2 regions of the Paenibacillus sp. FSL W8-0439 genome follow, and region 2 is predicted to be linked to the other one. Evidence: riboswitches for the same ligand, from Rfam matches in the RefSeq annotation. Region 2 holds a riboswitch; the other holds the start of a gene.
The links. A riboswitch is a leader RNA that binds a small molecule or an ion and turns the genes downstream of it on or off. The one in region 2 is predicted to bind ZMP and ZTP.

Region 1 (11,547 bases), 4.4 Mb from region 2:
TATCTGGTTCAACATTACAGAAGGTACGCAAGGCAAAGAAGCTTTTTTGCTGGATATTCTCGTTTACGATTCATATCAGGGGCGAGGCCTGGGTACGTTGACGATGCAGGCGTTGGAACAAGAAGCTCGGAGGCTGGGTGCGGTTCGCATCGGTCTGCATGTATTTGGGCATAATGAGCGGGCTTTACATGTATATCGCAAGTCTGGTTATCGGGTTACGGATATCCAGATGAGCAAGGAAATCTAAATAAAGCTATCTAAATAGGGATGCAGCAAAATCCTAAATTCACAGCCGTATGCTTGCCGCATGTATAGGTTCTCCTATATAATGTGGGTTGGTAAACTAACAGAGGGTATAGCGCATATTTTATATAAACGGGAGTTGTTCTGATTATGGCTTTAAAAGCGGGGATCGTGGGTCTGCCGAACGTGGGCAAATCAACACTGTTTAACGCAATAACGCAGGCGGGGGCGGAATCCGCAAACTATCCATTTTGTACAATTGACCCTAATGTAGGGGTCGTTGAAGTACCGGACGAGCGACTGGATAAGCTGACTGAACTGGTAGTACCGAACAAAACGGTACCAACGGCTTTTGAATTTGTTGATATTGCAGGGCTTGTACGAGGTGCCAGCAAAGGCGAGGGTTTGGGTAACAAGTTTTTGGCTCATATTCGCGAAGTAGATGCCATTGTTCATGTGGTACGCTGCTTTGAAGATGAGAATATTACTCATGTGGACGGCAAAATTGATCCAATCAGCGATATTCAGACGATTAATCTAGAATTGATTCTGGCGGATATCGAAAGTGTAGACAAGCGCATTGATCGTTCCCGTAAGAACATGAAGGGCGGCAACAAGCAGTATGCCCAAGAGGTTGAAGTACTGGAACGGATCAAGGAATCGCTGTATGCCGACAAACCTGCACGTAGCGTAGAATTGTCAGAAGACGAAAAGCTGATTATACGCGACCTTCATTTGCTCACAATGAAGCCTGTATTGTACGCGGCTAATGTCAGTGAAGATGGTGTAACGGAAGCTGACAGCAATCCATATGTGCAAAAGGTACGTGAATTTGCAGTAGCGGAAAATGCTGAAGTGGTACCGATCAGTGCCAAAGTAGAGGCTGAAATTGCTGAGCTGGAAGGCGAAGACAAGGCAATGTTCCTTGAGGAGCTAGGGCTGGCTGAGTCTGGTCTGAACCGTCTGATCAAAGCAGCTTACCGCTTGCTGGGACTGTATACGTATTTCACAGCAGGTGTGCAGGAAGTACGCGCATGGACTATTCACAAAGGAACAAAAGCACCTGGCGCTGCGGGCGTAATCCACTCGGATTTTGAACGCGGATTTATTCGCGCTGAGGTTGTATCCTACGATGACTTGGTCGCTGCTGGATCTATGAACGGGGCCAAAGAACGTGGTCAGCTTCGTTTGGAAGGCAAGGAATATGTGGTGCAGGACGGAGACGTTATGCATTTCCGTTTTAATGTTTAGAATGCATCTCGGCGTATAGCAAACAGGGTTTATATACAAACATATTAGGTCATTGTATATGTGTTATCCGCATGTACTAACTTACTTAGTCGCTGCCTGTCCCGGGCGGCGACTTTTTATTTGATTCGTATTCCTTTTTCCTGATTGAGAGTTTGTTACCAAATCTTTAGCGGAATATTGTTTATTCGACTTCAATTGATTTGTTGATTTTTGCAAAATCCTAAATTAGCAAGTATTTTATGTAGCTAATTAATCGATTAGTTGTTATAATAAAGAGCTGTAGCCAGTGAATTCAAAGCTGGTTTCATATTAATTTAACTGAAGAGGTGAATCGCTTGTTGGACCGATTGCAATCATTGGCGGACCGCTACGATAAACTGAGCGAACTGCTCTGCGATCCGGATGTGGCGAACGATAGCAAAAAACTTAGAGATTATTCCAAAGAACAGTCTGATTTACAGCCTGCTTATGAAGCATATACCGAATATAAAACTGTCGTTGAGGAGCTGGACGCTGCTAAAGCCATGCAGGCTGAAAAGCTTGACGACGAGATGCGTGAAATGGTCAAAATGGAGATCGAAGAGCTGAGTGCCCGTAAGCGGGAACTGGACGAGAAAATCCGCATTTTGCTGCTGCCGAAGGACCCGAACGATGATAAGAACGTTATTATCGAAATTCGTGGTGCTGCGGGTGGGGACGAGGCTGCACTGTTTGCAGCGGACTTGTACCGGATGTACACTCGTTATGCAGATACACAAGGCTGGCGTGTAGAATTGATGGATGCGAACATGAATGACCTTGGAGGCTTTAAAGAGGTTATTTTCATGATTAACGGACGCGGTGCCTACAGCAAAATGAAATTCGAAAGTGGCGCACACCGTGTACAGCGGATTCCGACAACAGAATCTGGCGGACGTATTCATACGTCTACCTCCACGGTTTCCGTGATGCCTGAGGCAGAGGAAGTAGATATCGAAATTTTAGACAAGGATATCCGCGTGGATACTTTCTGCTCCAGCGGTGCGGGCGGTCAGTCCGTTAATACAACCAAGTCGGCGGTGCGTGTAACGCATATGCCAACAGGTATTGTGGCAACCTGCCAGGACGGCAAATCCCAGAACTCCAACAAGGAGAAGGCGCTGCAAGTTTTGCGTGCCCGTATTTCGGATATGATGCGTCAGGAAGAGGAAGCCAAATATGCAGGCGAGCGTAAGAGCAAAGTAGGTACCGGGGACCGCAGTGAGCGTATACGTACTTACAACTTCCCGCAAAGCCGTGTAACGGATCATCGCATTGGTTTAACCATGCACAAGCTGGACCAGGTGATGAACGGAGAGATCGAAGAAATCGTATCAGCGCTCACGATTGCAGAGCAGGCTGATTTGATGGAACAAGAGGTTTAAGTTTTGGGGAACGAACGCGATTGTGTGTATCGGATGCCGCCGGAACGGAACATGAGTGTCAGAGAAGCCTTAGTTGAGGCTTCTTCTTTTTTAGGAAGTTGCGGCGTGTTGGAGCCGCAGCATAATGCCCGCTTGCTGCTGGAACATGTGCTTGGGTTGGAAGGTACGAGGTTTTACGCCGCTCTGGGCGATCCGTTCCCTTCCTCCGTTAAGGAGACGTGGGAACGGATCATCGCCCGCAAAGCTGCGGGTGAACCGGCGCAGTATATTATCGGACGGCAGGAATTTTATGGACGCCCGTTCGCGGTTTCACCGTCGGTGCTGATTCCGCGCCCCGAGACAGAGCTGCTCGTCGAGGCGATACTCCAGCACGGCGACCGGCTGTGGTCGAGCGGTGCTCTGCACGCGCTCGACATTGGCACGGGTAGCGGCGCGATTGCCGTGACGCTGGCGGCTGAGCGGCCGCGCTGGCACGTAGCAGCGGGGGATATTTCTGCTGCTGCGCTTGAAATGGCGTCCCAGAACGCCGCCGCAAACGGCGCAGCCGTAGAATTCCGCGAGGGCGATCTACTGGTGCCGTTTGCGGGAACAGCGGTGGACATCCTCGTGTCCAACCCGCCATATATCCCGGCTGCTGACATCGCTGGCTTGCAGCCAGAGGTGCGCGACCATGAGCCGCGAATGGCGCTGGATGGCGGTCCTGACGGGCTTGGCCCGTATCGGGCAATGCTGGAGCAGCTTGGGCTCCTTCAGGCCCCACCCCGGCTAATCGGGTTTGAGCTGGGGATGGGACAGGCCAGAGACGTGGCTGACCTGCTGGAACAGGCAGGCCATTGGAAGAACATTCTAATCATTCCTGACCTTGCGGGGATCGAGCGACATGTCCTAGGCGTCTTGGAGTAATGCTGCATTTTCTTTTTGCGAGTCTTTCCTTTAGAATAAGAGGAGTATGACCGAGAAACGGCTCAGGGGGAAATCATGCTTCAGAAATTGAAAAAAATTGATGGTCCGGTTATTTTTATTCTGGTTTTGCTCATGGCGATTAGTATCATAACGGTATACAGTGCTGGTAGGGGTCCTACGAACTTGGCAGAGCACGGCAACGATTACCAGAAGATGATCGGGTATTATATATTGGGCTTTGTAGCGATCTTGGGTTTAGCGATAGTTGATTTTCGGATATTCATTAAAAAAGCCTTGTATGTATATGGAGGCGGGATATTTCTGCTGATTCTCGGCTTTTTTGGCGGGACGGTTAATAACTCCCAAGGCTTTTTGAAAATTGGTGGCTTAAATCTCCAGCCTGCTGAGGTATTCAAGCTGGTCCTTATCATTTTTTTGGCGTATATGCTGATTAAAAAGCGCAAGAGCAAGCTGTATTTTATTCAGGATGTCCTTCCAGTTGCTCTGGTGAGCTTTGTCCCATTTGCCATGGTCATGGCACAAAATGACTTGGGTAATGCGCTCGGTTACATTGTCATCGTCATTGGTATGCTATGGATTGGTAATGTGAAGGCATCCCATGCGCTAATCGGATTTATCGTATTTGCAGTCGCCGTTGGTGGCGGGATCAAAGCGTATATTTCGTTTCATGATGAGATTGATTCCTTTATGAAAGGCATTGGACGTAGTCACTGGGTAGAGCGTTTAGACCCTTGGCTGGTACCAGAAGAAGCGACTGCGAAGGCATCTTATCATACGAAAAATGCCAAACTGGCCATAGCTTCTGGCGGGATGATGGGCAAGGGCTTTTTGCAAGGAACCTCGGTACAGTCCGGACGTGTTCCCTATACCTATGCGGATTCTATTTTTGTAGTTGTAGCAGAGGAGTTTGGGTTTGTAGGCTCATCCATTCTGCTATTGCTATATTTTATTTTGATTCATCGAATGATCCTGATTTCGCTGGAATGCCGGGATCGAGCTGGACCATATATTATTGTCGGGATTGTGTCCATGTTGCTATATCAGATTTTTGAGAACATTGGTGCGTTTCTGGGCATTATGCCACTTACGGGGATTACGCTCCCGTTCATAAGCTATGGCGGTACCTCGTTGCTTATTAACATGGCTAGTATTGGCTTAGTTATGAGCATTAAGGTGCATGGTCAGGAGCTAGAGGATGACCTGCCGCAGCCTTCCAGAGTAAGCTTGACGAAGGCGAAAAAAGCCTAGTACAGGTGGGTTGTGGCTTAATATTAATAGTTATTTTTACGAGTTGAAACGGTGCAACAAAAGAGTCCAGATTGTGAAATCTGGGCTTTTTTATATTCCTAGGTGACGATCTAGCTTGCAATAGCCTGAATTATTTTACGAGATTCATAGGTTTAGACTCTCCCAAACCGGACAGACTGATAGACATGATAGAGTTTGGGTTTGGGGGGACGAAGATGAGAAGTTGGATAAAGCAAGCTGCAATGATACTCTTTTGTATTTCAATATTAATGATGTCTTGGGAGGGTCAAAAAACAGATGCAGCTATGACCACGGGGGCAAGAGGAACTTTAGCGTCTGAAGTGGCCACCACAGGGTTGAAGGTAATTCCGCACGATTCCATTCGACTGCGCATTTTGGCTAATTCAGATCGTCCAGAGGATCAGTTGGTTAAGCGCGAAATACGGGATGCCATCGTGCAGCAGATGAATGCGTGGGTGGGTGAGCTGGACAATCCACAAAGCCTAAATCAAGCCAGAGTGTTGATTGACGCACATTTACCTGAAATTGATCGCTTGGTAGGTGAAGAACTGGCTCTTCGCGGTATAGCGTATGATCATCAGGTGGAGCTGGCAAGTGTACCTTTTCCGACGAAAATGTACGGTGGTCTTGTCTACCCGGCAGGGAATTATGAGGCGCTTCGGGTTACACTGGGGCAAGGGAAAGGGCAAAATTGGTGGTGTGTGCTGTTCCCGCCGTTGTGCTTTATTGATGCAGGCAGTGGTGAAGCAGCAGCACAAACTGTATCGGCAAAAACAAGTCATGAAGACAATCGAACGAACGCCGCTGACAAGGAGCCGGAAGTACGTTTTTTCCTGTGGGATGCCCTTACGGGGCTGTGGAACTGGGTGAGTGGTTTGTTTGCCTAAATGTTTCGTCAGCGCTATGGAAAAGAGAACAAGAGTGTAAGTTTCCCCATATGTTATAATGGAACTTACGATAGATATACAGAGGGCAGAGCCAAATCGAACTGATTTGTTAAAGTAGGTTTTGGGGATCAGGGCCATGAAATGGCCTGTATGACAATAAGATATGGGATGATCTGATATGAGTGATAAAGTGAATAAAATGCACGACTTGCACGTAGGTTTTGTGAAAAAAGAGATAGCAGAGCAGGAGCAGGCGTTACAGCCTTCTCATACACACTGGTGGGATGTGAGATGTCTGGTTCCTGTAGAGAGCACGACTGTATCTGCTATCTCGTCTTTTGAGGTGGAAAAAGTGGATTCAGTTGATTCTGTGAACAACACTGACGGGGATGGTTCTGATGAACTTTCAGCTGGACAGGCTCTGATCGCAGCGGAAAAGGGCATACGCGAGGCCGCCGTACTTCTCCAGGCTGGAGAGACGGTAGCCTTCCCTACGGAAACCGTGTACGGACTGGGGGCCGATGCACGCAGCACTAAAGCGGTGGAGGCGGTATTTGCTGCCAAAGGTCGTCCTTCCGATAACCCGCTCATTGTACATATTTCCGATGCTGCTCAATTAAAAGGTATGGTAGTGGAAATTAACGATACAGCCCGAGCGCTGATGAATGCATTTTGGCCAGGACCGCTGACCCTCGTATTGCCGGTAGTGCCGCAGGCACTGTCATCGCGTGTGACAGCAGGCTTGGACACGGTCGGTGTGCGCATGCCGGATCATCCGATCGCGCTGCGCTTGATCACGGAAGCCGGTTGTCCGCTGGCTGCACCAAGCGCCAACCGCTCGGGAAGACCCAGTCCGACTCTAGCACAGCATGTGCTGGAGGACCTGGAGGGTCGCATCGGCGGTATTTTGGACGGAGGTCCCACGGGGGTGGGACTGGAGTCCACGGTAGTGCAAGTGGGTGACGACGGAACCGTCACCATTCTGCGCCCTGGCGGCGTGACGGCTGAACAGCTCGCTGCGGTTGCTCGCGCCGTCGTATTGGACCCGGCGTTGGCTGCCACACCGGGGCAGGATGTCGACAGCCTGGCGCCACGCTCGCCGGGCATGAAGTATACGCACTACGCGCCGCGAGGCCGCTTGAGCGTGGTACAAGGCCCGTCGCCTGTTGAAGTTACGGGCTGGATTCGCGACGCGCTGGCGGAGGCTGCCGCGCGCGGGGAGCGCACGGCGGTGCTCGCGTTCGACGACCATGCCGCCGGCTACGCCGGAGAACGGGTCTACACGCTGGGCAAGCTGGACGCGCTTCATGAGGCAGCGCAGCGTCTATATGGCGTGCTCCGACGCTGCGATGAAGACGGCGTCACCTACATTTTGGCGGAAGCCTGCCCGCCGAAGGGATTGGGAGACGCCGTCATGAATCGACTGCTTAAAGCGGCAGGTCATCGAATTATCCGATTGTAGCTTCTGTAAAGAATGGAGTCTCTTATTTTAATTCCTCCTCTCTCCTCGTCTCTGTTTTGGGTATTTTCAGTACCTGCTTGTACTGATTTGCCCCTTGTCCGCATAACGTGTACAAGAACAGACGGATAATGGAGGGATGGAGTATGCTGGCAGCCTCTGCCGATGCTGGGCAGGTTGTAACGATTCTGATCATGGCGGTAGCGCTAGGGATGGATGCGCTGTCGCTGGGCGTAGGGATCGGTATGAAGGGGATACGCCTGCGAGACGTGCTGCGCATCAGCATTGTGATTGGTTTTTTTCACATCCTGATGCCGTTGCTGGGAATGTTCACAGGCCATTATATGAGTTCTTTATTAGGCCATGTGACGACCTATTTCGCAGGGGGATTACTCATCCTTTTGGGCGGGCATATGGTGTACAATTCCTTCAAGGGAGACGGCGTACACGTATTGGATCATCGGTCGCCTTTGGGTCTTTTGCTATTTGCACTTGGGGTGAGCATTGACTCATTTTCTGTGGGAGTGTCCCTGGGGATGTTCCAGAGTGACCTGGTGCTGACTGTTCTGGCCTTTGGTTTTTGCGGGGGAGCGATGGCGATGCTGGGGCTGTTACTGGGGCGCAAGGTCAGCCGCAATCTGGGGGATTATGGAGAAGCGGTGGGCGGTGCCGTTTTGCTGGCATTCGGCTTTATGTTTATGTTTTGATTTTAACGTAGACAGTGTAAAATAAATACAGGATTTGAGTAATCCTCTGTTTATATATTTTTTCAACATACGGGGGGTGAAGACGTTGAAGAATATCTTATTTGTATGCACAGGGAACACCTGTCGCAGTCCAATGGCTGAGGGGATGCTGCGTAAGTTGGCTGCTGAGCATGGACTGGAACTGGAAGTGCGTTCCGCTGGAGTAGCTGCGATGGACGGGGCGTCGATATCCCGGCATGCAGAGGCGGTTCTACGTGATCACGATATATCCGACCAGATCACTTCAACCCCTTTAAGCGACGGACTTGCCGAGTGGGCACATCTGATCTTAACCTTGACGCAAGGACATAAACAGCATGTCATTCAACGGTTTCCACAAACGGCGGGCAAAGTATTTACGCTGAAGGAATATGTGGAGGACCGTGACGCAGTGCTGAAGGACGTACAGGAATTAGACGGCTTGTATGCTTCACAGCAGTTGATGGCTTCACTTGGACAAGAGCTATCAGCGCAGGAACGTGAGCGAATGATTGAATTACATCAACGGATTCCGGGCTTCGATATCTCAGATCCGTTTGGCGGTTCGCGGGAGGACTACGATGTCACAGCTGCGGAAATCCGTGTAGCTTTGCATAAGTTGCTGGACAAGCTAAAGGGATCTTCCGAATAAAGTCGGTACCATTCCTCTATTTTGTACGGAATCTGTTGATTTTCGACAGTTAATCCGTTAAGATAAGGTGGAAAAATGAGAATCCGATGTAACTGGCGACAAAAGTGGGATTAACCACGATGGAGCATCGGATATACGGCCGGTCGCCTGGGCAAAAGAGCAATTCCACATAGGTGTGGACTGCTCTTTTTTCGTATACGAGCTACAGCAGATCTTCTGTTGCCTTCTTGTTCTTCCATTTTTTCTGCTCGAAATCTGAAACATCGGCTATAATATAGTCAGATTGTGATCAGGAGAGAGTGTGTTGAACTTGGGGCATGGGACCATGCCTAGTCTCTGAGAGGCTGTTCAACCAAAGGAGGTTCCAATGGTAGAACAATTGGATCATGAGATTTCACTCGAAGCACAGACCGCTTCTGTCGTGCGGGAAATTGCAGAAGTGGCCAGTCTTAAAGCTGGTCGCCTGCTGGTTATTGGCGCAAGCACGAGTGAAGTGGCTGGAAGTCGGATCGGCACAGCAGGAGCGCTGGATGTGGCTCAGCAAGTGTTGTCTGGAGTAGAATCCGTTCGCAGAGAGTATGGCTTTGATGTGGCGTTTCAATGCTGTGAGCACTTGAACCGAGCACTGGTCGTTGAACGTTCTTTACTGGAGCGATTAGGCCTGATGGAGGTTGCGGCTGTTCCTGTTCGTACAGCAGGGGGCTCTATGGCTACTGTTGCCTATCGCTCTATGGACGATGCGTGTCTGGCGGCGAATGTGCAGGCTCATGCCGGGATAGACATCGGCGAAACGCTGATTGGCATGCATTTGCGCCCGATTGCCGTTCCGTTTCGCCCAAGCCTTCGCTGGATTGGTGAAGCACGTGTGACGGCTGCGTTCACTCGTCCTCCACTTATTGGCGGACAACGGGCAGTGTACAGTCTGGAACAAGAAGCCGGCGGAAACTGCGATTAGCATTTGGCATGTCGGCATGTTTGTACTGATCTTTTTTGCATTGATGATGAGGTACCCAACAGAGGAGCAGGCATTTGCTTGTATACCCAACAATTTGACCATGGAGAGGGAGTAATCAATCATGATGGAACATCTGCGTAAAAGTGACCCGGCAGTGATGGAAGCAATGGGGCTTGAACTGAAACGGCAACGCCACAATATCGAGCTGATCGCATCTGAGAATATCGTCAGTGAAGCAGTAATGGAAGCCATGGGCTCCGTGCTTACCAATAAATATGCTGAAGGTTATCCGAACAAACGCTACTATGGTGGCTGTGAGCATGTAGATATCGTCGAAGATATTGCACGTGACCGTGCGAAAGAACTATTTGGCGCCGAGCATGCGAACGTGCAGCCTCACTCTGGAGCGCAGGCTAACATGGCGGTATATCTGGCAGCTCTTCAACCTGGAGATACTGTACTGGGTATGAATCTGGCGCATGGCGGCCACTTAACACACGGAAGCCCGGTTAATGCCTCCGGTTTGTTGTATAACTTTGCTGCTTACGGTGTACGTGAAGACAACTTCCGCATCGACTACGATGAAGTGCGCAAAGCAGCCTTCAAGCACCGCCCTCGTCTGATCGTAGCTGGTGCAAGTGCATATCCGCGTACTATCGATTTTGAAGCCTTTGCTTCCATTGCTAATGATGTAGGTGCTTTATTCATGGTGGATATGGCACATATCGCAGGTCTCGTGGCAGCAGGGATTCACCCTAGTCCAGTTCCTCATGCCCAATTTGTGACAACAACGACACACAAAACGCTGCGTGGTCCGCGTGGGGGGCTAATTCTGACTCGCAAAGCGTGGGCGCAAGCGATTGATAAAGCTATCTTCCCTGGTACTCAAGGAGGACCACTGATGCACGTGATCGCGTCCAAAGCAGTTGCTCTGGGTGAAGCGCTCCAGCCATCATTCAAAACCTATGCGCAAAACGTAGTTCGCAACGCACAGGTGCTGGCTGAAACACTGCTGGAAGAGGGAATCAACATTGTATCCGGTGGTACGGATAATCACCTGATGCTGTTGGATACTCGCAATTTGAATATTACAGGTAAAGAAGCGGAGCATGTATTGGATTCCGTGGGTATCACGGTCAACAAAAATGCCATTCCTTTCGATCCAACGAGTCCGTTCGTTACCAGCGGCATTCGTATTGGTACACCTGCTGCAACTTCTCGTGGTATGGATGAAGAAGCTATGGTTAAAATTGGTAAAATTATTGCTGATACTCTTAAAAATCCAAAAGATGATACTGTATTGTCCAAAGCAAGCCAAGCGGTGGGCGAGTTGACAGACAAGTTCCCGATCTATCCAGGAACACAATACTAATTCATCGCCATTCCTTTTAATCTTTATATGATAAGGCTGTTTTCCTTTCGTTAGCGAAGGGAGAACAGCCTTTTTTTGATTCCAGACGACTCGAAACTTACGTTTTTGGGTAATAAGCGATTAAAGTAAGGATTTATGCGCATTTTCCTTCATGATCTACGACAAAGGAGTGATTGCATTGAGCCAAAGAAAATCCGCGCAATTATTGCAGCAGCTCATATTTGTAGGACCGATGGCGTTGTTTTTCGTCTTAATTATGGTCATTCCGTTCCTGTTGGGGCTGTATTATTCCATGACGAACTGGGATGGCGTATCTGAACATGTCCGATGGCTCGGACTAGGGAATTACATTCATATTTTTAAAGATGATCCGGACTTCCGTAATGCATTTTGGTTTACGGTCCGCT
Region 2 (11,547 bases):
GTCTTTCTTAAGAAATATCCAGCGTTCCTCATAATCCGGTCTTTCTTCATAGTAACTGACTATATCGGCAACCTCGTCGATGCCAGACAGAATTTGAAAAGGACTAAAGGTATTTTTATCTTCGAGTTGATCAGCGAGAAATATGCTGCCTTCGTTGGTCAGAGCGAGTACATGATCATTCAAACTACTTACAGCAGCGAGGTTCTGTAGTCCTTCCAGAGGAACAAACTTCACAGATTCAGAAATGTTGTTTCTAGGCACATACCAAGCAGAGTGGTCTTGCAAGGTAAATAGCAGATCACCTTCGTTGATGATATTAGAGAATGTTTTTATTACGTTTGGCTTACCCTCTACACGAGTCGGTACGGATTGATTATAGCCCCACAGCCACAAGCTTCCATCGGATTGGATCAGACTTCCGGAATCATAGGAGCGAATATGCGATGTAGAATCATTTCCGGCCGCCCACACCCTGGGACTGATCAGTAATAACGTAATTATACTGAGTAATAGACCACGTCTTTTCATACGATTTTCCTCATTTCTTGATCAATGTGTATAAGAGAAAAAGTAATCTTAAAGAATATCCCTAATCCATAGACGAAGAAAGTATAGAAAAGTTTTCCAAATATAATGAATTGCAATAAAATAACCTCCAAACCCAACGAATAGAGATGGATTTGGAGGTTATTTCTGTTAGCAAGTAGGTAGAATATATGGGTTAGCACAGCTAGTGCGTAGTATGAGCTAACTACTTGCGATTCGACTGCGTACGGTCAACAAGGTTTGCTCTTTAATTTGTCCGATTTCACGGAGGAGTGTGGCTGTTTTGGCTTCGTAGGATTGTTTGACATCCAAGTCTTTTAGCGAGGCAAGGTTAATATCAATGGTGAGCAGGGCGGATTGAGCCGCTGCTTCAAACAAAATCGCACCGATGCCCAGATCAGAGATCACATTTTTATTGGATATTTCCACAATATTGTAGGCTTGTGATAGTCCGTCCCGGCATACTTCCAGCAGGCGCATAGGTACTTCAATGGCAGCAATCACAGCTGTTTGTAAGGAATGGGTACGATAGCGCTTTTCTTCGTCTGTTTCTTTGGGCAAACGCAGCGCGGTCATGTACTGTTCAAAGGATTGGATGTCTGCGGCCATCAGTTCCTCACAATGCGTAGACAATCTTTCCATACTGCTAATGACTTGCACCATTTGTTCACTGAATTGCGTGTATTTTCCTCCTTGTGAAAGGTTGGCGGTCATGGAGGTCATCGCTGCGCCTAGTGCCGCAGCCAGCGCGGATACACTTCCTCCACCAGGGGTAGGCGCTGCACTTGCAGCTTCTTTCAGAAAATGTCCGATGGACTGGTTCCACGACAGTTCACTCATGAATAAACCACCTCTCTGGAGTAATGTTGCAGATGTATCGCTTTGAGCAAGTTTTTGTACAAAATTGCGGTCGTTAAGGTGCCTACACCGCCGGGAACGGGAGAAATGGCATGTACCTTTTCTACAACGTCCTGAGCAGCGTCCCCCACAATTTTACCCTCCAGCGTCTCATTAATTCCTGCATCCACGAGAATCAGACCTGGATGAACCATATCCTGCGTAATCACATCAGGACATCCGACTGCGACGAAGGCAATGTCTGCATGGCTCAGATGCTCTGCAATATCACGCGTACCTGCATGACAGGCGGTGACGGTGGCATTTTCTCTTTGCAGCATGTGGAAAAGGGGAAGTCCCACCGTCTGTCCGATGCCGACGAGCGTGACATTTTTGCCTGCCAAGGAGTGGCCGTAATGCTTGAGCAGTTCAATACAGGCTTGAGGTGTAGCGGGGTATAGCCCTGCGTCACCCGTAACGGTAGCCAGCTTGTTATCAGGCGTAATTCCATCAATATCCTTGTAGGGGGCGATGGATTGTTTAATAACGGAGGCAGAAAGATGTTGCGGAAGCGGGAGTTCCAGCATAATGCCATGTACATGGGATGCATCATTTAGGGTACCGATCACGTGCAGAAGTTCGGCTTCGCTTACATGACGATTAAAAGTATGGAGATGAAATGAGATGCCCAGCTTCTCTGCTATTTTTTGCTTGGTCCGTGCATAGTATGCAGATGCCGGATCACCCTCTATCAACAGGGTTGCCAGATGGGGACGGTGTCCTTGCTGTTTCATTTGCTCTACTTGGGAACGGATCGTTGCATACACTTGCTCAGCTGCTTCTTTGGATTTCATGATAATAGCCATAGTCCGAGCCTCCTCTGAATTTATCGCATAATGGAATCAACAGGGTGTCATGGTCTTCGAAAACGAAAAAAAGTATTTGCACAAGGTCGTCAAGACAGACGAATCCTCTGCAAATACTTCTCCCAGGCGAACGGTACGCTTGATTGTATGCTCCCTCGTGGTTCATTCCACTGACTTCGCCAGTCACATACAGCGTTATATATCTTATATTTTAACAAAATAACAGTAGAAAAGAAACCCGTGAACATTTGCCAAACAGGTTTGGTTAGTTGTCTATATGACAAATGTCATATGCCTGAACTGACGTTTATGACTACAGCAGATACAGCGGTCTCTTTATACTGAGCTTAGATCAACATGTACGCCTGACAGGATTAAGGTATGGGCTGCATTTTAAAGGAGGATCATAATGGGTATGACACAACTCCCGTTAGCTCAATTGAAAAAAAATATGGCTCCCTACGAGAAAATAAACACGAAATCCAGCGTTCTGCAACTGTTCAATACCTTGGGACCGCTGATCCTATTGTGGTATGCCGCTTATCTTAGCCTAGCGGTTTCTTACTGGCTGACGCTTCCCATTACCATTATTGCGGCAGGGTTTGTGGTACGGACGTTTATTATTTTTCACGATTGTGGTCATCAATCTTTTTTCAAAAGTCGCAAGCTGAACGATATTGTGGGAACGATTACAGGTATTATTACGCTCTGCCCTTATCACCAATGGAAAAATAGTCACGCGATCCACCATGCAACCAGCAGTAATCTGGATAAAAGAGGCACAGGTGATATGTGGGTGCTCACGGTAGAAGAGTACACAGCAGCTTCCACATGGACACGGCTGGCCTATCGTATATATCGAAATCCTTGGGTTATGTTCGGCCTAGGTCCAATCTATACTTTTTTGATTTCCTATCGGTTTAATGTCAAGACAGCCAAACGTAAGGAAAAAATAAACACCTATGTGACGAATATATCCATTGTTGCATTGTATGCACTGTTGTGCTGGGCTATTGGCTGGCAGGCATTCCTTCTGGTACAGACGCCTATCTTTTTTGTCTCTGGTATGTTGGGAATCTGGCTGTTCTATGTGCAACACCAGTTTGAGGATTCGTATTTTGAGCATGATGAAGAGTGGAGTTATATTAATGCGGCCGTCGAGGGCAGTTCTTACTACAAGCTTCCTAAAGTATTGCAATGGATTACAGGTAATATTGGTTTTCATCATGTTCACCACTTGAGCCCGAAAGTACCAAATTACAATTTGGAGAAAGCGCATGAAGCGACACCGTTGCTGCAAAAGGCGACCACGATTACGGTGAGTAGCAGTCTGGAATCTTTGAAGTTCCGACTATGGGATGAAAGTACCAAGACCTTTCTGACCTTTAAACAAGTAAAGCCGCTGCTTAGCAAACGTGTTGGCACTTCAAAGCCCATCCCTACGCCTGTTGTAGGCACGGAACGAAAATAACGTTGTACGGAAATTGGTATGATAAAATAAGGGGTATCTAAAGTAGAAAAGGGTGGCAGGATGCAAAAGTGGTATCAGATTTTCCAAAGAAATACGGGACTTAGCCCTTATGTGTGGGTTGTCTTTTATATCCTGCCCTTTTATTATTTTAGCTCTTCATCTACAAGTCATATTATTCTGGGAACTGCTATTATTTTGGTGTTTTTTGCTTGTTATGTACTGGCTTTTGTCTCTCAAGGCTGGCTCATATACTTTTGGACCAGTGTGCAGATTGCTATATCGATTACGATGACGCTGCTATTTAGCTATATGTACTTTTCCATATTTATCGCTTATCTGATTGGTAATATGAAAAGTAAGGCTGCATTTACGACGCTGTATATTATTTTAATGGTGATTACGATTGGATTAATTAATTACGGGTTTGTTTCACAGAATCCCGTTTTTATTAAGCAGATTCCTTTTATCCTGCTCAATCTGATTGGTGTGATTCTCCTGCCGATTACGAACTTTAATCGCAACAAAAGTGATCGGCTTCAGGTCCAATTGGAGGATGCCAATAAAAAAATATCGGAATTGATTAAGTTGGAGGAACGGCAAAGAATCGCGCGTGACCTGCACGATACCTTGGGTCAGAAGCTGTCACTCATTGGACTGAAGAGCGATTTGGCGGGCAAGCTGCTGGACCAGTACCCGGAACGGGCTCATGCCGAAATTAACGATGTTCGTCTTACGGCGAGAAGTGCGTTAAAAGAAGTACGAGAAATGGTTACTCAAATGCGCGGCATGAGACTAGAGGATGAACTGCTGCGTATTCGGCAAATTTTAAAGGCTGCTCACATCGAACTGACCTTGGAGGGCGACCCGAAGCTGGAGCATACGTCATTAATGAATGAAAATGTGCTGAGTATGTGTATGAAGGAAGCCGTAACCAATGTAGTGAAACACAGTGGAGCTACCGCTTGCTCCATCACCATTGAGCCGTCTCGTAAGGAATTGACCCTGCGGATTCAGGATAATGGAGTTGGTATTATGGGAGAAAATGCAGTCTTTCGGGGACATGGTCTGCAAGGCATGAAGGAAAGGCTCGAATTCGTGAACGGATGTATGGAACTGCGTTCAGATCAGGGAACGACCCTGGTCATTAAAGTGCCTAACATCACTGAAAAGCCGAATGAGGAGGTGGGGCCATGATTCGAATCGTCATCGCAGAAGACCAGCGTATGCTGCTGGGTGCTCTAGCCTCCCTGTTGGACTTGGAAGAAGACATGAAAGTAGTCGGAAAAGCAAGCAACGGGGAAGAAGCTATAGAACTGGTGAAGCTGCATCAGCCAGACATATGCATTATGGACATCGAAATGCCGATCAAGAGCGGATTGGATGCGGCAGAGGAACTCAAAGGCTTGAATTGCAAGGTGCTTATTTTAACAACGTTTGCTCGCCCCGGGTATTTTGAACGAGCGATTAAGGCGGGCACACACGGTTATTTACTCAAGGATAGTCCCAGTGAAGAACTGGCTTCCTCCATTCGCAGTATTATGGCAGGTCGACGTATTTACGCTCCAGAACTGGTTGATGATGCTTATGCCGAGGTCAACCCGCTGACTGAGCGTGAAAAGACCGTTTTGGCGCTTATTGCTGACGGAAAGAACACCAAAGAAATTGCTGGTGAACTGTATTTAACAACAGGGACAGTGCGGAATTATATTTCAGTCATTCTCGATAAGCTGGGTGTCAGCAACCGGATTGAGGCCATTACACGTTTTAATGAAAAAGGTTGGTTTAAATGAGAGACAGACAAAATATTAAGCAGGACAGGGCGCTATGAATCCAAACATAGCTGCTCTGTTTTTTTGTTTTATCCATAGATTTGCTATGCCTCTAGCGTACTTCCTTGTGATACAATAGGATAGTTGTCCACAGGATGGACCTGGAGTACAAGGAGGAGCAGAACCGCATGAAACAAGCCCCGTTTATAGCCGTTGAAGGGCCGATTGGAGCCGGCAAGACGACGTTGGCTTCGATGCTTTCAACCGAGCTACATTTGCCGATGATCAAAGAGATTGTCGAGGAAAACCCGTTTCTCGATAAATTCTATCAAAATATAGATGAGTGGAGCTTTCAGCTGGAAATGTTCTTTCTCTGCAATCGGTATAAGCAGCTAGAGGATACTGGCCTGCAATATATCGAGAAAGCTCAGCCTGTGATTTCAGATTACCATATCTATAAAAATCTGATTTTTGCTGAACGTACACTTAAAGGTATAAAACTCGAAAAATATCGCCAAATCTATCATTTGCTCACCGATGATATGCCTAAGCCGGACATTATCGTTTATATTAGAGCAGATTTGGATACGTTGCTGAGCAGAATCCGTAAGCGCGGACGCTCCTTTGAACAGGAGATGGACCCTGCCTATCTGGAGCAATTGATTACGGATTATGATAAAGGCATTCAGTTTCTCGCCGAACAGTCACCTGCTCCACGTATATTAACCGTGAACGGGAATGAAATTGATTTTGTAGAAAACCAGGCACAATTTGAACAAATTGTTTCCGATGTAAAGGAGCTCATATAGTGAATAATTACAACATTCCTGCAAATGCCCTGATTACGGTAGCGGGTACGGTAGGTGTAGGTAAATCCACGTTAACAGGTGCTTTGGCCAGTCGTCTTGGTTTTAAAACCTCGTTAGAGCAAGTCGATCATAATCCGTATCTGGAGAAGTTTTATCACGACTTCGAACGATGGAGCTTTCATCTGCAAATCTATTTTCTCGCGGAACGCTTCAAGGAGCAAAAGAACATTTTCTTGTCTGGTGGAGGTTTTGTGCAGGATCGTTCCATTTATGAGGATACGGGTATTTTTGCGAAAATGCATGCTGATCAGGGAACAATGAACCCTACCGATTATGAAACATATACTAGCCTGTTTGAGGCGATGGTCATGACCCCGTTCTTTCCGCACCCTGATGTGCTGATCTATCTGGAAGGCAGCTTGCCCTCCATACTGAGTCGGATCGAAGAACGCGGCCGCGAAATGGAAATCCAGACCGAGCGATCCTATTGGGAGCAAATGCATCGCAGATATTCCAATTGGATCAACGAATTTGATGCCTGTCCTGTACTGCGTCTAAACATTGATGAGTACGATGTACACGACCCTGCCTCCATGGATGCCATTTTGACAGAAGTGGGCAAGGTAATCTCCACAAAGTAGAGATATAACCCCAAAAAGCATACAAGGACTGTGGTACAATCAGTATAAATTAAGCTGATAGACCGCAGTCTTTTTTAATATGTGGAAGCATGGGGGATGACAAGCGGTATAGTGGACAAGTCTTGGCTGGAATGCGAGAATAGGAACATATATTAATTGTAATGACTCACGGGAAAGGATGGGATACTGTGATGCGTTTTGGTATCGTTGGAACGAACTGGATAACGGAAAGATTTATTCAAGCTGCGATAGAGACAGACGAATTTTCCCTGACTGCGGTGTACTCACGAACAGAGGAGAAAGGCCAAGCCTTTGCTGATAAATATAGCAGCCAGCCGGAGGTTTTTACAGATCTGGCGCAAATGGCTGCAAGTGATCAGGTGGATGCCGTATACATTGCCAGTCCTAATTCCTTACATGCAGAGCAAGCGATCTTATGTATGAACCATGGAAAGCATGTGCTGTGTGAGAAGCCTTTTGCTTCTAATGCAGCAGAGGTGCAGAGCATGATCGAAGCCGCGCGCAACAACGATGTTCTGTTGATGGAGGCTGTTAAATCCACGCTTATGCCCAACTTTAAAATTATAAAGGATCATATGTATAAAATAGGCCGGGTTCGGCGTTATTTTGCAAGTTACTGTCAATACTCTTCACGCTTTGATGCTTTTAAGCAGGGTAAGGTGCTGAATGCCTTTAATCCGGCTTTTTCAAATGGTTCCTTGATGGATCTGGGAGTGTATTGTTTGTATCCGATGGTGGCATTGTTTGGCAAACCGGATGAGATCCGAGCGGTGGGTGTGCTGTTATCCTCTGGTGTCGACGGCGAGGGCAGCATTGTAATGAAGTATCCGGATATGGATGCGATCGTCATGCATTCCAAAATTACAGATTCCTATTTGCCTGCCGAAATTCAGGGTGAGTATGGAACGATGGTGATTGACAAAATCAGCCAGCCCTATGAGGTGAAAATTCATTATCGGGACGGCACGATTGAGGATTTGACCAAGGCTCAGACGCGTGAGCCCATGTATTATGAAATTCAGGAATTTATGGATCTGATCAAGAGTGGGGAACGCAACAGTTCTATTAACTCTTTGGAGTGTTCACTGGCAGTCGCTGAAGTGATGGAGGAGGCAAGACAACAATTTGGCCTTCGTTATGAAGCGGATTTGAAAAATACTTCTGCACATTAGTCTGTGGCGCATAATCAAGATTAACAATGCACAAAAGGCTGCCGATTTTGCATAACTTTGCAAATATACGGTTAGCCTTATTTGGCTTTGTAGGTCTAAAAAGGTAATCCATGGTGATGACGAGAGTAAGCAGATTGTATTCTTTTTTTATTGACAGATTCTCTTTCATGTCTTAAGGTGTTAACAATACATGATCAATATCAGTTAAATTATCCCATTTTTGTCCACGAAGATTAGGGAGTTTTTTTTTAAGTTTTAAATCCGATTAAATCAACCGGATTACTAAATGAAATGGAGGAATACATCAATTGTAGGCGCAAGGGGGAAGCGGTTTGATAAAGTTTGAGCAAGTTAGCAAAATATTTTCCTTACCCAATCGCAAGGTAAGTGCACTGGAAGAGGTATCGCTATCGGTTGGAAAGGGAGAAATTTTCGGCGTGATTGGCTTTAGTGGTGCGGGCAAAAGTACGCTGCTGAGGCTTGTCAATCTACTGGAGCGTCCCTCAGAGGGACGGATTGTCGTTAATGATCAGGATATTACCCAGATACGTCCCAAGGAGCTGAGGAATTTAAGAAGGCGGATCGGGATGGTATTCCAAACCTTTAATCTGTTTAACTCTCGTACTGTGTACGGGAATTTGGCTTATCCGCTAAAACTGGCTAAACTGCCTAAGGCTCAGATCGATGTCCGTGTTAAGGAAATGCTACAATTTGTTGGATTGGAGGACAAAGCGGATTCCTATCCAGAGCAGCTATCTGGTGGGCAAAAGCAGCGGGTCGGCATTGCCAGAGCACTGGCGAATTCGCCTGATATTCTGATCTGTGATGAAGCGACCTCAGCACTCGATCCGGAAACGACAGAAGACATATTGAAGCTGCTGAAAAAAGTAAATGAGGATTATCAGATTACCATTTTGCTCATTACCCATGAAATGAATGTGATTCGTAGTATTTGTGATCGTGTGGCAGTAATGGAGAATGGTAGGGTGATTGAGCAAGGGAGTGTATTCGATGTATTTGCCAATCCACAGACGAAGACGACGAAAAATTTTATTCGTTCTGTACTGAATGACCAACTCTCACCCAAGCTGCTGGACAAGATTCGGGAGCATCACGTCGGCCGATTGTACAGACTTGTTTTTCGAGATGGGGCGACAAGTGAACCAGTGCTCTCAAGAGCGACACGTAAGTATAATCTGGATTACAACATTGTATATGGAAGCATTAATGAGCTGCAGGGGGCGCTGTTTGGAAGTTTAATTGTTGAATTAATCGGTGCAGAGGATGAAGTTAACAAGGTCGTGGAGGAACTGCGAACGACGGTGGAAGTCAGGGAGGTGGTCGATCATGAGAGTTAATTGGGATACGTTTTGGCTTAAGATCGTGGAGGCTACAGGGGAAACGCTTTTGATGGTTGTTGTCACGCTGATTTTTGCTAGTATTCTGGGACTTATGATTGGTTTAGTGCTGTATGTGACACGTAAAGGGAGCTTGTTTGAGAACAAATTTGTGTTTATGTCTTTAAACCTGCTGATTAATATCATTCGCCCGATTCCGTTTATTATTTTTTTAGTGGCGATTAGTCCGGTTACACGTTTAGTCATAGGAACTACGATTGGCACCTCGGCAGCTATTTTTCCAATGACTATTGTAGCAGCCTTTGCAGTTGCAAGAATTGTAGAAAACAATCTGGTCTCCATTGATCCAGGGATGATCGAAGCAGCCAAGGCGCTGGGGGCAACTCCCTTTCAGATCATCACGGGTGTGCTGATTCGGGAAGCACTGGGACCTTTAATTCTTGGTTTGACGTTTATTACGGTGGCCTTGATCGATTTCTCTGCTATGGCTGGCACTGTGGGCGGAGGGGGTCTCGGGAATCTGGCCATGACCTATGGTTATCAACGATTCGATACTTCGGTTATGATCGTCACGATTGTTTTGCTGATCGTCTTTGTACAGGTCGCCCAATATGCGGGGAACTACTTGTCTCGTAAATTCCTACGTCGTTAATTGGAAAACAAGGATTATACATAATGATAAAGGAGAAATGAAAATGAAAAAAATATTTCGCTTAGGTTTGCTGGCTATTCTTAGTGTCTCGGTTCATTCTGCTTGCTCAGCTAATGGTTCAGGCTCCAATGGTAATGAAAAAGTACATGTTAAAATTGGGGTTTCAGGATCAGAGGATACGTATTGGGATGTGCTTAAGAAGAAAGCAGAAGCCAAAAACATTGAAATTGAGCTGATCAGCTTTTCGGATTATACCTTACCCAATAAGGCACTTGCGAATAAAGAGGTAGATTTGAATTCCTTTCAGCATTTGGCCTTTCTCAGCCAATTTAATGTAGAAAATGATGTGAATCTCGTCCCTATTGGTGCAACGATTATCGCTCCCATGGCGCTGTACTCCGAAAAATTCAAAAACGTATCGGATATTCCTGCTGGCTCCAAAATTGCTATACCGGATGACCCCTCCAACCAGGGACGGGCATTGAAATTGCTCCAGTCTGCCGGATTGATTACATTGAAGCAAGGCTCAGGCCTGTATCCGACCCCAGATGAGATCGAAGGGAATCCCAAAAAGCTAGAGATTGTTCCAGTTGTCGCCCAACAGATGCCGCGCGTCTTGTCTGATGTAGCTGCCTCAGCCGTGAACAGCGGTGTTGCTACGGATGCCGGGCTCAAGCTGGATGGAGCCATTTACAAGGATGATGCAAGCAGTGAAGAAGCGAAGCCATATGTGAACGTGTTTGCTGCCCATGCAGAGGATAAAGATAATGCGACCTACAAGACGATCGTGGATTTGTACCATGACGCTGATGTAGCCGAGGCTGTAAAGCAGGATTCCAAAGGAGCTAATGTCGTAGTAGACCAGTCTGCCGAGGAGCTGCAGGCTACATTGGATAAGCTGGTGGCGGATGTTAAAGCGCAAAAGAAATAAGGATATCTGATAGAAGTTAACTTGGAAGCATATAAAAACTACTATTATTGAAATGAGGAGAGATTGCGATGAGTACAGCGAATACGGTGGATACCCAAAGACAGCGGATTATTGAGAAAATTGAGGAGTCTCGTCAGCTCTACACGGAGACGAGCCGGTTTATTCACGCTAATCCCGAAATCGGCAATCAGGAATTCCAAGCTTCCAAGGCACTGACGGGTATTTTGGAGCAAGCGGGATTTGAGGTAACCCGTAATGTAGCGGGACACGAAACCGGATTTGTTGCTCGCAAGACTTCGGCTAGACCAGGTCCGAAAATTGGATATCTGGCTGAATATGATGCACTGCCCGGTCTGGGCCATGCTTGCGGCCACAATATTATCGGGACCGCAAGTACGGCAGCAGCTATCGCTTTGGCACAGGTGATTGATGAGACGGGGGGCGAGGTGTATGTGTTCGGTACTCCTGCGGAAG

Region 1: it holds a riboswitch for ZMP and ZTP, as region 2 does, so the genes downstream of both, MKX36_RS22980 (TIGR01440 family protein) here and MKX36_RS04420 (bifunctional 5,10-methylenetetrahydrofolate dehydrogenase/5,10-methenyltetrahydrofolate cyclohydrolase) in region 2, are expected to answer to the same signal.

Annotation. Positions count from the first base shown of each region.
Region 1 is NZ_JBBPAK010000001.1:5,346,675-5,358,221, reverse strand. It holds gene MKX36_RS23025 (GNAT family N-acetyltransferase) at 1-247, shown strand, start outside; gene ychF (redox-regulated ATPase YchF) at 394-1,494, shown strand; gene prfA (peptide chain release factor 1) at 1,830-2,897, shown strand; gene prmC (peptide chain release factor N(5)-glutamine methyltransferase) at 2,901-3,800, shown strand; gene MKX36_RS23005 (FtsW/RodA/SpoVE family cell cycle protein) at 3,876-5,069, shown strand; gene spoIIR (stage II sporulation protein R) at 5,285-5,977, shown strand; gene MKX36_RS22995 (L-threonylcarbamoyladenylate synthase) at 6,156-7,439, shown strand; gene MKX36_RS22990 (manganese efflux pump MntP) at 7,583-8,143, shown strand; gene MKX36_RS22985 (low molecular weight protein arginine phosphatase) at 8,229-8,813, shown strand; ZMP/ZTP riboswitch at 8,892-8,973, shown strand; gene MKX36_RS22980 (TIGR01440 family protein) at 9,181-9,768, shown strand; gene glyA (serine hydroxymethyltransferase) at 9,890-11,140, shown strand; gene MKX36_RS22970 (carbohydrate ABC transporter permease) at 11,319-11,547, shown strand, end outside.
Region 2 is NZ_JBBPAK010000001.1:980,043-991,589, forward strand. It holds gene MKX36_RS04410 (stalk domain-containing protein) at 1-528, opposite strand, end outside; gene MKX36_RS04415 (cyclodeaminase/cyclohydrolase family protein) at 748-1,386, opposite strand; gene MKX36_RS04420 (bifunctional 5,10-methylenetetrahydrofolate dehydrogenase/5,10-methenyltetrahydrofolate cyclohydrolase) at 1,383-2,249, opposite strand; ZMP/ZTP riboswitch at 2,363-2,446, opposite strand; gene MKX36_RS04425 (fatty acid desaturase) at 2,659-3,720, shown strand; gene MKX36_RS04430 (sensor histidine kinase) at 3,781-4,914, shown strand; gene MKX36_RS04435 (response regulator transcription factor) at 4,911-5,510, shown strand; gene MKX36_RS04440 (deoxynucleoside kinase) at 5,678-6,298, shown strand; gene MKX36_RS04445 (deoxynucleoside kinase) at 6,298-6,939, shown strand; gene MKX36_RS04450 (Gfo/Idh/MocA family protein) at 7,131-8,132, shown strand; gene MKX36_RS04455 (methionine ABC transporter ATP-binding protein) at 8,465-9,490, shown strand; gene MKX36_RS04460 (methionine ABC transporter permease) at 9,480-10,142, shown strand; gene MKX36_RS04465 (MetQ/NlpA family ABC transporter substrate-binding protein) at 10,186-11,073, shown strand; gene MKX36_RS04470 (M20 family metallopeptidase) at 11,142-11,547, shown strand, end outside.